Regions from separate parts of the Streptomyces sp. NPDC041940 genome, predicted to be linked through region 1. Evidence: riboswitches for the same ligand, from Rfam matches in the RefSeq annotation. Region 1 holds a riboswitch; each other region holds the start of a gene.

The links. A riboswitch is a leader RNA that binds a small molecule or an ion and turns the genes downstream of it on or off. The one in region 1 is predicted to bind cyclic di-AMP.
Region 2: it holds a riboswitch for cyclic di-AMP, as region 1 does, so the genes downstream of both, ACZ6I3_RS33975 (M23 family metallopeptidase) here and ACZ6I3_RS22930 (transglycosylase family protein) in region 1, are expected to answer to the same signal.
Region 3: it holds a riboswitch for cyclic di-AMP, as region 1 does, so the genes downstream of both, ACZ6I3_RS18450 (M23 family metallopeptidase) here and ACZ6I3_RS22930 (transglycosylase family protein) in region 1, are expected to answer to the same signal.
Region 4: it holds a riboswitch for cyclic di-AMP, as region 1 does, so the genes downstream of both, ACZ6I3_RS34565 (transglycosylase SLT domain-containing protein) here and ACZ6I3_RS22930 (transglycosylase family protein) in region 1, are expected to answer to the same signal.

Annotation. Positions count from the first base shown of each region.
Region 1 covers NZ_JBVJBP010000013.1:180,422-184,375, reverse strand. Annotated here, with positions in the region: gene ACZ6I3_RS22940 (FtsB family cell division protein) at 1-371, opposite strand, end outside; gene eno (phosphopyruvate hydratase) at 492-1,772, opposite strand; gene ACZ6I3_RS22930 (transglycosylase family protein) at 2,056-2,757, opposite strand; cyclic di-AMP (ydaO/yuaA leader) riboswitch at 2,762-2,928, opposite strand; gene ACZ6I3_RS22925 (transglycosylase family protein) at 3,157-3,954, opposite strand, start outside.
Region 2 covers NZ_JBVJBP010000027.1:13,730-17,683, forward strand. Annotated here, with positions in the region: gene ACZ6I3_RS33965 (HPr family phosphocarrier protein) at 177-458, shown strand; gene ACZ6I3_RS33970 (GntR family transcriptional regulator) at 606-1,301, opposite strand; gene ACZ6I3_RS33975 (M23 family metallopeptidase) at 1,495-2,280, opposite strand; cyclic di-AMP (ydaO/yuaA leader) riboswitch at 2,293-2,457, opposite strand; gene ACZ6I3_RS33980 (M16 family metallopeptidase) at 2,661-3,954, opposite strand, start outside.
Region 3 covers NZ_JBVJBP010000010.1:21,636-25,589, reverse strand. Annotated here, with positions in the region: gene ACZ6I3_RS18465 (MarR family winged helix-turn-helix transcriptional regulator) at 1-144, opposite strand, end outside; gene ACZ6I3_RS18460 (dihydrofolate reductase family protein) at 242-1,369, shown strand; tRNA gene ACZ6I3_RS18455 (tRNA-Met) at 1,424-1,497, shown strand; cyclic di-AMP (ydaO/yuaA leader) riboswitch at 1,791-1,947, shown strand; gene ACZ6I3_RS18450 (M23 family metallopeptidase) at 1,959-2,996, shown strand; gene ACZ6I3_RS18445 (aldo/keto reductase) at 3,144-3,954, shown strand, end outside.
Region 4 covers NZ_JBVJBP010000028.1:22,394-26,347, forward strand. Annotated here, with positions in the region: gene ACZ6I3_RS34555 (GNAT family N-acetyltransferase) at 1-1,025, opposite strand, end outside; gene ACZ6I3_RS34560 (HAD family hydrolase) at 1,212-2,060, shown strand; gene ACZ6I3_RS34565 (transglycosylase SLT domain-containing protein) at 2,024-2,791, opposite strand; cyclic di-AMP (ydaO/yuaA leader) riboswitch at 2,795-2,969, opposite strand; gene ACZ6I3_RS34570 (polyprenyl synthetase family protein) at 3,476-3,954, shown strand, end outside.

The DNA of each region.
Region 1 (3,954 bases):
TCGACGACGATGAATCCCGTCTCCCCCGGCATGACGTAGTGCAACCGCTGCCGGATCTGCTGTTCCGCGTACGCGTCGTCCTGCCAGCGCGCCTTCTGGTCGCGCAGCCGTTCGACACGCTGCCGGGCCTGCTGCTGTTCGCGCTGGAGGTCGTCGATCTCGGCGCGCTGGGAGACGTACTCCCGCATCGGGTAGGCCAGCGCCACGATCAGCGTGCACATCACCAGGGCGAGCAGCGCGGCCCGGCCGGTCAGCCGGGAGCGGCGGGCCTGGCGCCGGGTCTGGGAGCGGTAGACCCGGGCCGCGGTCTGCTCGCCGAGCAGCCGGATCCTGGTCGCGGTGGAGAAACGGTCCCGGTCCTTCACGGCCATGGTCTCCCCGCTCTCCCGCTCCACCGTCCGACGCGCGTACGTCCCCGGACACGGTACGGGACCGAGTACGGGGACGTACGTACGACTGGCTCAGGCTTGACCCTTAACGGGTCACCCGGGTCAGCCCTTGAAGCGCGGGAAGGCGCTGCGGCCGGCGTAGACCGCCGCGTCGTCGAGGATCTCCTCGATGCGCAGCAGCTGGTTGTACTTGGCGACGCGCTCGGAGCGGGCCGGGGCGCCGGTCTTGATCTGGCCGCAGTTGGTGGCGACGGCCAGGTCGGCGATGGTGACGTCCTCGGTCTCGCCGGAGCGGTGGGACATCATGCACTTGAAGCCGTTGCGCTGGGCCAGCTCGACGGCGTCCAGGGTCTCGGTCAGCGAGCCGATCTGGTTGACCTTGACCAGCAGGGCGTTGGCGGCGTTCTCGTCGATGCCGCGGGCGAGGCGCTCGGGGTTGGTGACGAACAGGTCGTCGCCGACGATCTGGACCTTGTCGCCGAGCTTCTCGGTGAGGACCTTCCAGCCGTCCCAGTCATCCTCGAACAGCGGGTCCTCGATGGAGACGAGCGGGTACGCGTCGACGAGCTCGGCGTAGTACTCGGTCATCTCGGCGGCGGAGCGGGTCTTGCCCTCGAAGGTGTAGGCGCCGTCCTTGTAGAACTCGGACGCGGCCACGTCGAGGGCGAGGGCGATCTGCTCGCCGGGGGTGTAGCCGGCCTCCTTGATCGCCTCGAGGATGAGGTCGAGGGCCTCGCGGTTGGAGCCGAGGTTCGGGGCGAAGCCGCCCTCGTCGCCGAGGCCGGTGGCCAGGCCCTTGCTCTTCAGGACCTTCTTCAGCGTGTGGTAGACCTCGGCGCCCCAGCGCAGGGCCTCGGAGAAGGACTCCGCGCCGATCGGGGCGATCATGAACTCCTGGATGTCCACGTTGGAGTCGGCGTGCGAGCCGCCGTTCAGGATGTTCATCATCGGCACCGGGAGCAGGTGCGCGTTCGGGCCGCCCAGGTAGCGGAACAGCGGCAGGTCGCTGGCCTCGGAGGCGGCGTGGGCGACGGCGAGGGAGACGCCGAGGATGGCGTTGGCGCCGAGGGAGCCCTTGTTGTCGGTGGCGTCCAGGTCGAACATCGCCTGGTCGATCAGGCGCTGCTCGGTGGCGTCGTAGCCGACGAGCTCCGGGCCGATCTGCTCGATGACCGCGAGGACGGCCTTCTCCACACCCTTGCCGAGGTAGCGGTTCGAGTCGCCGTCACGCAGCTCGATGGCCTCGAAGGCGCCCGTGGAGGCGCCGGACGGGACGGCGGCACGACCGGTGCTGCCGTCGTCGAGGCCGACCTCGACCTCGACCGTGGGGTTGCCTCGGGAGTCCAGGATTTCCCGGGCTACGACGACGTCGATGGACGGCACGAGCATCTCCTTCTTATGTGACGCGGGTACGCGGGCCGCGGGGACCCGGCGAGGTGCGGGCCGTGGTGGCTCGCGACATGAGCCTAACCGGCTCGGGCCGATCGGCCACCGGGTCGCCCACCCCATGGACAGAACCGAGAGTAAATTGTTTCCGAACGGAACAAAGCCGGAACGCAAAGACCGGCAGAAAAAACCCCGCCCCGGTGCGTACGGGGGGAAGACGCACCGGAGCGGGGAGCCCGTGGGGACGGGGGCCGCCCCCTGAGGGGCGGAGGGCCGCTGCTTACTTCAGGTGCAGCTGCTGGCCCGGGTAGATGAGGTTGGCGTCCTCGACGATGTCCTTGTTCAGCTGGAACAGCTTCTCCCAGCCGCCCTCGACCTTCTTGTCCGCCGCGATCGAGCTCAGGGTGTCGCCCTTGGCCACCTTGTACTCGCCGTCGCCCTTCTTGACCTTCTTGCCGGTCGGGGTGGTGACGGTCTTCTTGGCGGCCGGACGCTCGTCGGAGCGGGAGGCCGGCTGCTGCTGGGTCTCGCGGGACTCGGTGCTCTGCTCGCTCTGCTGCGAGGAGCTGCCGGAGTCGCCGGAGTCGTTCGAGGAGGAGCCGCCGCCGCTGGCGTTCGACAGGCCCTTGCCGCAGACCGGCCAGGCACCCTTGCCCTGACCCGCGAGGACCTTCTCGCCGATCTCGATCTGCTGCGCCTTGGTGGCCTGGTCGGCGGTGGCGGCGTACTTGGTGCCGCCGTAGCCGGACCAGGTGGAGGCGGAGAACTGCAGACCGCCGTAGTAGCCGTTGCCGGTGTTGATGGACCAGTTGCCGCCGGCCTCGCACTGGGCGACGGCGTCCCACTCGGAGGCGGTGGCGGCGGAGGCGCCGCCGGCCGCCATCAGCGGGGCGGCGACAGCGGCACCGGTGACACCGGCGACGGCGATGGCACGGCTGGCCTTGGACGGACGACGGTGCTTGCCCTTGCTGGAAAACAGCATGGAAGGATCCCCTCACCGACGCCTGCGAGGTGAGCTGTCGGGTTCGGGCCGGTTGAGTTGCCCGGCCGCGTCCCTCCCGGGACACGGCTTCACCCCAAGCCCTTCCGGCGCAACTGGCCGGTCGGGCACCTACCTTGGGTCCCCCGCTCCTGCCTACGGCGCTTGACGCGACGACTGTTCCCGTACGGCCGCTGGCAGGATTCGGCGTTGCGGCAGCCGGGGCTCGTGGTGACGAGCGGTCCCGACCGTAGCCACGCGATCCGCCGAATTTCAAAGACGATCAGGGCTTCTGAGATCTATCTCTCACGGGCACCAAACGGGACATTCGCCGCGAAACATGACGCGAACTCGCGCGGTTTCGGGGCGACTTCCACCCCCGTTTCCGCACTGCCCGAACCGCTACTTCCCGTCCGCTTCGCCCTCTACCGTGAGCTTCTCACCGGGGCGGATGAGGTCCGGGTCGGCACCGACGGCCTTCTTGTTGCCGTCGTAGAGCTCGTGCCATCCGCCGGTGATGTCAAGGGAGTCGGCGATGGACCAGAGGCTGTCACCGATCCCCACGATGTAGGCGCCCTCCGACGAGTCACCGGAGCCCTCGTCGCCGCGGTCGTCGCGCGAGGCGTGACGACCGGTGGACTCGCCCGCGCGGCCGCTCTCGGACGCGGGGGTCTCGTCGGCGCTGGGGCCGCGATGGCGGCCGGAGCCGGTGTCGGTCTCGGCGGACGCCGAAGAGTCGTCGTCCTGCCGCGAGTTGTCGGACTTGCCAGGCTCGGGCGTCGCCGAGGGGGAGCTGTCGGGCTCCTGGTCCCCCGAGGCGGAATCCTCGGAGTCGGGCGACTTGTCGGACTTGGTGGATTCGTCCTTCGAGGTCGACGACTCGCCGGAAGACGACGAGCCGGACGACGAGGGGGACGACCCGAGCGAGTCGAGCAATCCGGATGAATCCGACGAATCAGATGAGTCGGACGAGCCGTCCGAGCCGGACGAGTTCTTGTCCTGCTCGAGGCCGGAGAGCAGCCCGCAGGTGCGCCAGGCGCCGGCTCCCTGGTCGGCGAGGATTCTCTCGGCCACGGCTATCTGCTGGGAACGGCTGGCCAGGTCGGCGCTCGGGGCGTAGTCGAGCCCGCCGTTGTTCTCCCAGTCCTCCTGCGACAACTGCAGGCCGCCGAAGTAGCCGTTGCCGCTGTTCTGGCTCCA
Region 2 (3,954 bases), on a different contig from region 1:
GCCCCAGAGTACGGCTAGCGTCCGACAGCGGACGCGAGGCAGTCTGTGGAGGGCGTCAGTCGGATCGAGGCCGCGATCCGACGGCACCCCGGGGCGGTCACCAGGACCGCTCCGGCACAACTTCACGCTGTGGGAAACTGGTCTAGACAACCCTGAACACCGAAGGGCAGCAACACATGGCTGAGCGCCGCGTCAACGTCGGCTGGGCCGAGGGCCTCCACGCCCGCCCCGCTTCCATCTTCGTCCGAGCCGCCACGGCCGCAGGCGTCCCGGTGACGATCGCCAAGGCAGACGGCAACCCCGTCAACGCGGCCTCCATGCTGGCCGTCCTCGGCCTGGGCGCCCAGGGCGGCGAGGAGATCGTCCTCGCCTCCGACGCCGAGGGCGCGGACGCCGCTCTGGACCGGCTGGCCAAGCTGGTCTCCGAGGGGCTCGAGGAGCTTCCCGAGACCGTCTGAGTATTTCCCCGCGCCTGACCCGGCGCACCCTGAAGAGCTCGTCCGAATTCATCGGGCGAGCTCTTCGCCTTTCCCGTGCATTTCCTGTCGGCGGGCAGCAGAAATAATCCCCCGCGAATTACCCACCCTTTGTATACGGCTCCCGTGTTAATGCCGCAGGCTTGCCGTGTTTACGGCATGTTGCGAGTTCCTCACACGCTCGGCGCGCTCCCCGGCGGAGCCGAAACGCAGCCGGTGCGCGGCCGTCGCGCGCTCGGTGTGCAGCGCCGTGACCGCCCGCGCGCGCTCGCTGTCGCCGCGCGCCACCGCGTCCACGATCGCGCCGTGCTCGGCCCAGGACTCCACGGGTCCGGCCGGTGCCTCCACGGCGTACATCCAGGCGATCTTGTGCCGGAGCTGGGTGAGCATCGAGGTCAGCGCGGGGCTGCCGGAGGCCTGGGCGAGCGTCTCGTGGAACCAGCCGCCCAGCGAGCGCAGGTCGTCGCTGTTGCCCCGGCGGGCGCGCTCCTGGCCGAGCCGGACCAGGCCGCGCAGGACCTTCAGATGGGCTTCGGTGCGGCGCTGGGCGGCCCGGGCGGCGCCCAGCGGCTCCAGCAGCATGCGCATCTCCAGCAGGTCGGCGGCCTCCTGCTCGGTGGGTTCGGCGACGCACGCGCCCGCGTGCCGCCGGGTGACCACGAAGCCCTCGGCCTCCAGGGTGCGCAGGGCCTCCCGGACGGGGACGCGCGAGACGCCGTAGCGGCGCGCGAGGAGTTCCTCGGTGAGCCGGCCGCCGCGCTCGTAGACTCCCGCGACGATGTCGTCCCGGATGGCCGTGCACACCGAGTGCGCGGGAATACGCATGACCGACCTCCCCTTAATCCCCGTGAAACGTCGACTGGTGACGTGTGTTCCGTGACTCTATTGCAATGAGCCGGAATTTCCGACGGCAGGCAGGAAATCAGGGATATTTTTTGGACAGTCGGCCGTCGCGAACGCCGAAAGCCCCGGCTCGGGGAGCCGGGGCTTTCGGGAAGGACAGTCGCCGTTCGGTGTTTCAGACGTTCACGCCGTGCGAGCGGAGGTAGGCGACGGGGTCGATGTCGGAGCCGTAGTCGGGGCCGGTGCGGGCCTCGAAGTGCAGGTGCGGGCCGGTGACGTTGCCGGTCGCGCCGGAGAGGCCGATCTGCTGGCCGGGGGTGACCTTCTGGCCCACCGAGACGCTGCTGGACGACAGGTGGCCGTACTGGGTGTACGTCCCGTCGTTCATCTTGATCACGACCTGGTTGCCGTACGAACCGCCCCAGCCGGCCTCGACGACCTCACCCATGCCGACCGAGTGGACGGCCGTGCCGCTGGAGGCGTGGAAGTCGACCCCGGTGTGGCTGCCGGAGGACCAGACGGCGCCGCCGCTCTTGTAGCCGGTGGAGACGTACGAGCCGGAGATCGGGGACACGAAGGTGTTGAGGCGCTTGCGCTCGGCCTCGCGGGCGGCACGCTCCTTGGCCTCGCGGGCCTTCTCGGCGCGCTCCTTGGCCTCCTTGGCCGCCTCGGCGGCGCGCTCGCGGGCGGCCTCCTCGGCCTTCTTCTTGGCGACGGCCTCTTCGGCCGCCTGCTTCTGGGCGACGGCCTGGGCGTCGATCTTCTGGGCCACGGTGTCGCCCATGGTGACGACCGGGGTGAGGCCCGTCTGCTCGGCAGCGGGCTCCGCGGCGAAGGCCGGGGCGGCCACCGTGCCGACGACGCCGGTGGTGGCGAGGGCCGCGACACCCGCGACGTGGGCCGTGCGGCGCTGGATCCTGCTGGGACGACGGTGCTTCCCGGTGGCGCGCGTGAACGCCATGTGGTGGCTGTTCCTTTCCTTCCCTCTCGCCTACCGGGTTAGCTGACGGGTTCGGAGCAGGAAGGTCTCCTACGGACCCCCTCGCGACTCGCGCGGGCGTCCGATTCACCCCAGGGACTACGGTGGGTCCCCGGCTCCCCTGGCTCGCGCCGTACGGGGACTCGGCGATGACTGTCCGGTGCCGCGGGTGCGGCGCACTGCCTGACGAACAGCCCGGACGACGCTAAGCGGCGCCACTTTCAATTCCCAAACGGATCCCGGTTTTTGTAGCGCATCCCACAGGGCAGACGGGAAACTCCCGCCCCAATTCGGGCATAAAGGAGCCCTGGTGCCTTAGAAGACAACCAGGGCCCCTCCGCGCGCGTGGCGCTCGCCTCCCGCTACTCGGCGGCGACCACGACGACTTCGCCGATGCCGAGGGCCTCCACGGGGCCCTTGATCTGCGCCGCGTCGCCGACGAGGACGGTCACCAGACGGTCCACCGGGAAGGCGCTGACGGCCGCCGCGGTGGCCTCCACGGTGCCGGTCGCGGCGAGCTGCCGGTACAGCGCGGCCTGGTAGTCGTCGGGCAGGTGCTGCTCGACCTGGTCCGCCAGCGTGCTCGCGACGGCCGCCGCCGTCTCGTACTTGAGCGGCGCCACGCCGACCAGGTTCTGCACGGCGACGTCCCGCTCGGCGTCGGTCAGCCCCTCGGCGGCGAGGGTGCGCAGCACCGTCCAGAGGTCCTCGAGGGCAGGGCCCGTGTTGGGGGTGTCCACGGAGCCGCTGATGGCGAGCATCGCGGCACCGGTCCCGTCCGGGGCGGACCTGAGGACCTGGGCGAACGCCCGCACGCCGTAGGTGTAGCCCTTCTCCTCCCGCAGGACGCGGTCCAGGCGGGAGGTGAGGGTGCCGCCGAGGCAGTACGTGCCGAGCACCTGGGCGGGCCAGACGCGGTCGTGCCGGTCCGAGCCGATCCGGCCGATCAGCAGCTGCGTCTGGACGGCGCCCGGGCGGTCCACGATGACGACCCGGCCCGAGTCGTCGGCGGTCACCGGCGGCACCGGCCGCGGCTCGGCCGAGGAGCCGGTCCAGGCGCCCAGCGTGTCGCCGAGCAGCGCGTCGAGGTCGATGCCGGTGAGGTCGCCGACGACCACGGCGGTGGCGGTCGCCGGGCGGACGTGCTTCTCGTAGTAGCCGCGTACGGCCGCGGAGTCGATCGCGGCGACCGTCTCCTCGGTGCCCTGCCGGGGCCGCGACATGCGCGAGCCCACCGGGAACAGCTCCTTGGAGAGCTCCTTGGCGGCACGGCGGGCGGGGTTGGCCAGCTCGTGCGGGATCTCGTCCAGGCGGTTGGCGACCAGCCGCTCGACCTCGCTGTCGGCGAACGCGGGTGCCCGGAGGGCGTCGGCGATCAGGCCGAGGCCCTTGGCGAGCCGGGAGGCCGGGACCTCCAGGCTCAGCCGGACGCCCGGGTGGTCGGCGTGCGCGTCGAGGGTGGCGCCGGCGCGCTCCAGCTCGGCGGCGAACTCCTCGGCGGAGTGCTTGTCGGTGCCCTCGGAGAAGGCCCGCGCCATGATCGTGGCCACACCGTCGAGGCCGGCCGGCTCGGCGTCCAGCGGGGCGTCCAGCAGCACCTCCACGGCGACGACCTGCTGGCCGGGGCGGTGGCAGCGCAGCACGGTGAGGCCGTTG
Region 3 (3,954 bases), on a different contig from region 1:
GACGGACAGGATGGAGTAGTAAAGGTGCGGCATGCCGGCGTCCTGCTGGAGCTGCCGGTCGATCGCGTCCTCCAGGAGCAGCGAGGAGGCGATGTACGCGCGCCAGGCGCGTTGCTCCTCGGGGGTGAGCCAGCGAGTCGTCATGCCGCCAGTGTAGGTTTGTTTCAAACTTGAACCAAGACCCGGCGGGCCAGGCCTCAGGTCTCCCCGGTCCGCCGTCCCACCCGACCGGGGAGCGTCGATGCCTCACCCGTACGTCCTGCTGTCCGCCGCCGTCTCCCTCGACGGCTACCTGGACGACACCGGGCCCGAACGCCTGCTGCTGTCCGGCCCGGCCGACTTCGACCGGGTCGACGAGGTCCGGGCGTCCGTCGACGCGATCCTGGTCGGCGCCGGCACCATCCGCGCCGACAACCCGCGCCTGCTGGTCAACTCGGAAGAGCGCCGCGCCGCCCGCACGGCTGCAGGCCGACCGGAATACCCCCTCAAGGTCACCGTCAGCGGTACCGGCGAACTCGACCCGGAGGCCCACTTCTGGCACACCGGCGGCGAGAAGGTCCTCTACACGACCGACCAGGGCGCCGAGCGGGCCCGGGCCCTCGGCCTCGCCACCGACGTGGTCCCCCTCGGCACCGACCTCGACTGGCGGCGGCTCCTCACCCACCTGCATGACGTGCGGGGTGTGCGACGGCTCATGGTCGAGGGAGGTGGCCTGATTCACACCCAGCTCCTCACCCAGGGCCTCGCCGACGAACTCCAGCTGGTCCTCGCCCCGCTCTTCGTCGGCGATCCGAAGGCCCCCCGCCTCTTCGGGCCCGGCGGCTACCAGGGCGGCCGGCTCCGGCTGCTGGAGACACGGCGGATCGAGGACGTGGTCCTCATGCGCTATGAACCCACCGCCCCGGGCACCGGCCCCCTCGCCACCGCGGCCGACCATCACTGGCTGGCCCTCGCCTGCGAACTGGCGGACCTCTGCCCGCCGTCGGACACGGCGTTCAGCGTGGGCGCGGTGGTGGTCGCGGCCGACGGCACGGAACTGGCCCGCGGCCACTCCCGCGAGGGCGGCGACCCTCTCGCGCACGCCGAGGAGGCGGCCCTGGCGAAGCTCGACCCGTCCGACCCGCGCCTCGCCACCGCAACGGTGTACAGCAGCCTGGAGCCCTGCGCCCGCCGTGCCTCCCGCCCCGCACCCTGTGCCCGGCTGGTCCTCGACGCGGGCGTCCGCCGCGTGGTCACCGCCTGGCGGGAGCCGGACACCTTCGTCCGGGACGCCGACGGCAGCGGGGTTCTGGCGGCCGGTGGCGCGGAGGTCGTCGTCCTCCCGGAACACGAGCGGCGGGCCAAGGCCCCCAACCGCCATCTGCTGTAGCGGGCGGGTGGTCACGAGTGGTCCCGCGGATGGCGTACACTGGAATCACAACGACGCGGGGTGGAGCAGCTCGGTAGCTCGCTGGGCTCATAACCCAGAGGTCGCAGGTTCAAATCCTGTCCCCGCTACTGAAGGCCGAGGGCCGGAATCCGAAAGGGTTCCGGCCCTCGGTGTTTTCCGGTTCGCGCACCCCCGTTACTGCCAGTGAGTGAAGCGCGCCGCTCCGCATAGCAACTGACACGTCGTCAATACCCCGTAGTCACTTACGGAGCGGTCAACTCGCCCGATTTAAGCCGGTCATGGCAGGTAAGTCCGCACGAAAAAGGTTAATGATCAAGTGGAATCGCTGGAATCCACTCCCCGGGTCTATTAACGTTCGATAACGCAGCGCGGTCGTCCCAGCCGTCACAGAAGGCGGCTCCGTGCGCACGCGCCGAATCCCGAAAGGGAACCGGGGAACCACCACTTGGGGTGAATCGGGCGTAAACCGCCGTGGAAGCACGGTCGGTATACGCGCGTAGGAGACCTTCCTGCTCCGAACCCGTCAGCTAACCCGGTAGGCGAGAAGGAAGGAAAGGAGTACGCCCACGTGGCGTCCAACCGGCCTGCCCCCGCGGCCCCGTTCGCGCGGAACCAGCGCGACACCGAGACTTTCGGCTACGGCGGTCAGCGCACCGACGAGGGCCCGTTCCAGGAGTGGAACCCCACCGAGGAATCCATCCGTCCCGTCCGTGGCCGGCACCGCGTCACCAAGCAGCGCGGCGGAGGTCTCGCCCGCAGCTCCACCGTCCTGGGCGTCGGCGTCATAGCCGCCGTCGGCGCGGGCGGCATGGCCAGCGCCCAGACCGGCAAGCCGCCGGTCTCCATCTCCGTGCCGGACCTGCCCTCGGTGGGTTCCCTCATCTCGGACGACGACACCTCCGCGGGTTCCTCGACTCCGCTCAGCGGTCTCGGCACCGCCACGGCGGACGCGGACACCGAGGAGAACTCCTCCGGCGCCGGCGAGGCGCTGCGCGCCCGGATCATGGCCCAGGTCGAGTACCAGCAGGACCAGATCGACACCAAGGCAGCGCAGGACGCCGCCGACGCCGCCGAGAAGGCGGCCGCGGAAGCCGTGGCCAAGGCGAAGGAAGAAGCCAAGGCCAAGGCCGCCGAGGCCAAGAAGAAGGCGGAGGAGGCGGCCGAGAAGAAGGCCGAGGCCGAGCGGCTCGCCGCCCTGGCCAAGCAGTTCACGCTGCCGACCTCCTCGTACACGCTCACCTCGACCTTCGGCCAGGCCGGCGCCTACTGGTCCTCCGGCTACCACACGGGTCTCGACTTCGCCGCCCCCACGGGCACGCCGATCAAGGCGGTGCACAGCGGCACCATCACCGAGGCGGGCTGGAACGGCTCGTACGGCTACAAGACGGTCCTCACCCTCGATGACGGCACGGAGATCTGGTACGCGCACCAGTCCTCCATCGGCGTCAGCGTCGGCCAGAAGGTCAGCACGGGCGATGTCATCGGCCGTGTCGGTGCCACCGGCAACGTCACCGGCGCCCACCTGCACCTCGAGGTGCACTCCGGCGGCTCCAGCAGCGGGATCGACCCGACGGCGTGGCTGCGGGGCAAGGGACTGAACCCGTAAGCGGCACAAGCCAGTCGAAGCACCGGCAGCCCTGACGACGACCCCCCGACGTCAGGGCTGCCGGTTTTCGGTGTGCGCGGGGGTGTTTACAGGACCTTTGCGTCCGCTCCGGAATGAGCCGTTCCAGCACGGCTGTTGACGAGGAGCATGACTTCTCTTCGCAAGCTCGGCTCCTCCGGCCTCGAAATCTTCCCGCTCGCCCTCGGTGGCAACGTCTTCGGCTGGACCGCCGACGAGGCGCAGTCGTTCGCCGTGCTCGACGCGTACACCGCCGTCGGCGGCAACTTCGTCGACACCGCGGACGTCTACTCCGCGTGGGTCGACGGCAACCAGGGCGGCGAGTCCGAGACCGTCCTCGGCAAGTGGCTCGAGGCGCGCGGCAACCGTGCCGATGTCGTCGTCGCCACGAAGGTCAGCCAGCACCCCGAGTTCCAGGGCCTGTCCGCCGCCAACATCAAGGCCGCCGCCGACGCCTCGCTGCGCCGCCTGCGCACCGACTACATCGACCTCTACTACACCCACTTCGACCAGCCCGACGTGCCGGTGGAGGAGATCATCGGGGCGCTCGACGAGCTGGTGAAGGCCGGGAAGGTGCGGCACATAGCCGCCTCCAACATCTCGGCGGAGCGGCTGCGGGCCTCCCTGGAGTTCTCCGACCGCGAGGGCCTCGCCCGGTATGTCGCCCTCCAGCCCCACTACAACCTGGTCTCCCGCGACACCTACGAGGGCGAGCTCCAGGACCTCGCCGAGCGCTCCGGCCTGGCGGCCGTCCCGTACTACGCCCTCGCGTCCGGCTTCCTCACGGGCAAGTACCGGCCCGGTACGACCGTCGACAGCGCACGGGCCGGCGGCGCCGCCAAGCACCTGGAGACCGAGCGGGGCCGCCGGGTCCTCGCCGCCCTCGACGAGATCGCCGCGGCCCACGACGTCCCCGTCGCCACGGTCGCCCTGGCCTGGC
Region 4 (3,954 bases), on a different contig from region 1:
AGCGCCGCGAGCCGCGGCCTGCCCCGGACGAAACTGTGCGCGCGGCGCGCCGGCTCGCGGCTCAGCCAGTGCAGCGCCGCGCCCGCCCCCGGCCGCGTCACCGCACCCTCGTACACGGGCAGTTCGCCCGTCTTCAGCGCGTCCTTGTACTCCGCCGCGCCCCGCCCCAGGTCGAGCATGCCGATGCCCTCGGCGGCCGCCGCCTCGGCCATCCGCAGGTGCAGCACCAGACCCGGCGAGTACTTCGCGAACTCCGGGTCGTAGGCCGGGAACCAGCAGGCCAGGACGGATGCCGAGCGCAGTCCGAAGTGCGCGGCGACGGGCCGCTCCCCGGCGTACAGCACGGACAGCGTGCCGTTGCACTCCGGTGTCCGGGTCCGGGCCAGCCGTCCCACGAGCCGGGTGATCCACTCCCGTGCGAAGCGGTCCTGCCGGCCCGTCCTGCGGTACTGCGCCGACTTCCACTCCATGAGGGTGCGCAGCGCGGCCGGGTCGCGTTCGTCGAACACGAACCGCGTCTCGCCGGCCTGCCGTCCCAGCTTGCGCTCCTTGGCCAGGGTGGTCTTCAGGAACTTCGGCGACTGGGCGCGCAGCACCGACTCGTACGTCTCGTAGCCCTTCTCCACGTCGACGACGTAGGTGGCGTGCTCCTCGGCCGCGTACCGGACGAACAGCCGCTGCTCGGCCTCCAGGTTGTCGAAGGCGAAGCTCGACACCGAGCAGGCCTTGAGGAGCCGGACCGTGTCCAGGTCCAGGCCGGGCCGCAGGATCGCCCCCTGCGCGTCCGAGACGCCGAGCCCGATCGCCCGGCCCTGGCCCAACGGGCCCCGTTCGTAGGGCAGGAAGCCGACCGGCTCCAGACCCTCGTACACCACCGCGACCCGTGCCCGCGGCCTCACCAGGCCGACGGCTTCGGTGAACTCCGGTTCCATGAAGGGGTTGCGCGGTGCCTCGGAGGCAGCGCGCAGTGCGCGCCAGCGCTCCTTCTCCCCTTCGCCGAGCTCCCCGGGCCCAGCCACGCGAATGCGCCCACTGCTCAACCTGACCCCCCGATCAAGTCCCCCCTGGACACATGGAAGGTACCGCTCGAGACGGCCCCGACGGTAGGTAGCGGACCATGTTGTTGCCAACTGGTACAGAGGCCTTCAACCGGGCAATCGGCGTGCGCCGGGGGATGAAACGAACGGGCGCGCTGTCCGTATTCTCTGATCATGGCCGCACCCATCGCATATTCACTCATCGCCACCGACTTGGACGGAACGCTGCTGCGCGGCGACGACACCCTCTCCGACCGGTCGCTCGCCGCACTCGCGCGGGTGGTGGACACCGGTGCGCAGCACCTCGTGGTGACGGGCCGGCCGGCGCCGCGTGTGCGACCGCTCCTCGACGACCTCCGCTGCACGGGGCTCGCGGTGTGCGGGCAGGGCGCGCAGGTGTACGACGCGGGCGCGGACCGGCTGCTGTGGTCCATCACCCTGGACCGGGAACTGGCGGAGACCGCGCTCGGCAAGATCGAGGCCGAGGTGGGGGAGGTGTACGCCGCGGTCGACCAGGACGGGGTCGACGGGCTCACGCTCATCGAGCCGGGCTATCTGATGCCGCACCCGACCCTGCCGGCCGTACGGGTCGAGCGGCGCGACCACCTGTGGGGCGAGCCGATCAGCAAGGTGCTGCTGCGCCATCCCTACCTGACGGACGACGAGTTGGCGGCGACGGCCCGTTCGGTGGTCGGCTCACTGGCGACGGTGACGATGTCGGGGCCCGGCACGGTAGAGCTCCAGCCGTGCGGCGTCACCAAGGCGACGGGCCTGGCGCTGGCGGCCGAGCATCTGGGGCTGCGGCCGGCGGACACCATCGCCTTCGGTGACATGCCCAACGACATCCCGATGTTCGACTGGGCCGCCCATGGCGTCGCGATGGCGAACGCCCATCCCGAACTCAAGGCCGTGGCCGACGAGATCACCCTGTCGAACGAGGACGACGGCATCGCCGTCGTCCTCGAGCGACTGCTGGGCCGGGCGGATCAGTACGGGCCGTTGACGTTGTCGATCGAGCCGTAGCGGTCGGCCGCGTAGTTGCAGGCCGCCGTGATGTTGGCGACCGGGTCGTACGGGTCCCACGACGTGCCGTCCACGTGGTAGGCCTGGAAGGTCGGGTCGATGGTCTGGAGCAGGCCCTTGGACGGGGTGCCCTTGACCGCGTTGGAGTCCCAGTTGTTGATCGCCTGGGGGTTGCCGGACGACTCGCGCATGACGTTGCGGTGGATGCCGTCGTACGACCCCGGGATGCCCTTCTGCGCCATGATGTCCAGCGCCTCGCGGATCCAACCGTCGAGGTTGTCGGCGTAGGTCTTGGCGGAGGCCTGGGTGACCTTGGCGACGCCACCGGCCGGCTTGGCCGCGGCGGCCGGCTTGGCCGCCTTCTTCGGGGCGGCGGCGGCCTTGGTCGTCGACACCTTCAGCTTCAGACCCGGGTGGATCAGCTTCGGGCTGTCGCCGATGGCGGAGCGGTTGTCCTTGTAGAGCTTCTTCCAGCCGCCCGCGACGTCGTACTTGTCCGCGATGCGGTAGAGGGTGTCGCCCTTGGCCACGGTGTACGTGAGCGACTTGGGCTGGGCGGCCCGCTGCACGGACTGTGCGACGGCGGGTGCGCTCTGCGGCGCCTCGGCGGCGCTCGCGTAGGTGGCTCCGAGGAGCGGGAGGGTGAGTGCCGCTCCGCCGGTGCCCGCGATGGCGACACCTCGGGAGAGCGGGTTGGTTCTGGGGCGACGGTGCTTGCCTCGTCCGGCCATGGCGAAATTCCTCTCCGGCGCCTGCGAGGTGAGCTGTCGGGTTCGGGCCGGGAGGTGCCCGGCCGCGTACGGCGGTGTACTGCCGTGCGCGGCTTCACCCCGAGCCGTGCCGCTGTGCGGACCGGCGACTTACCTGGGTCCCCCGCTCCTGCCCTGCGTGAGTGAGTCGGTTCGTTGTGGGGGTCCGGGCGGTGGCAGGATTCGGCGTCCGCCGGACAGGCCGGGAACGTATGCGAAAGCACATGTCGGGAACAAGCACCGGAGTCACATATCGCGCGGTTGACCTTGGTCGGGGGCATTTGGCCCGCTTGATCCTTTGCGACAGGCAAGGTTCAACTGGCGTTCGGCTGAAGGGGGTACGGGTCGATGCCCGGGTGGCGCGGCACAGGGGTTAACGTGACTCAACTCACTGATCACGAGCCTGTGGGGCAATTACCGCCAATGGGAATTTGCTCAATCGTCATGGCAAATCGTGTATATCTCACTACCTCCTGGTAAGTCGATAAATGTCTGTTCTTATGAGCTGATCGAAAACATAACGGTCGTGATCAGATACCACCCGGCCTGTAACCATGGGCGCTGGCGGTGATCGAAACGTGACCGGATACGCTGACTCGAGTGATGGCAGCGACCTATCGACAATCCGCGTAATCACCGGCAGACACAGCAGACAGGAGACCCCTCGTGACCGACGTCGGGCCGTTCGGGCTGAGCGTGCGGGACCAGGCTCTGGAAGCCGATGTCCAGGCCGGGTTGGCGGCTGTCGAGGAAGGCTTGTTCGAGGCCACCAAGAGCGAGGTGCCCTTCATCACGGAGGCCGCCCAGCACCTGGTGCGGGCCGGTGGCAAGCGGTTCCGTCCGCTGCTCGTGATGCTGTCCGCCCAGTTCGGTGACCGGTACGCGCCCGGGATCGTGCCGTCGGCCGTCGTCGTGGAGCTGACCCACCTCGCCACGCTGTACCACGACGACGTGATGGACGAGGCGACGGTGCGCCGCGGGGTGGCGAGCGCGAACACCCGCTGGGGCAACTCCGTCGCGGTCCTCACCGGCGACTTCCTCTTCGCCCGTGCCTCGCACACCCTGGCCGACCTCGGCCCCGAGGCGGTGCGGGTGCAGGCCGAGGCGTTCGAACGGCTGGTGACCGGACAGATCCTGGAGACGGC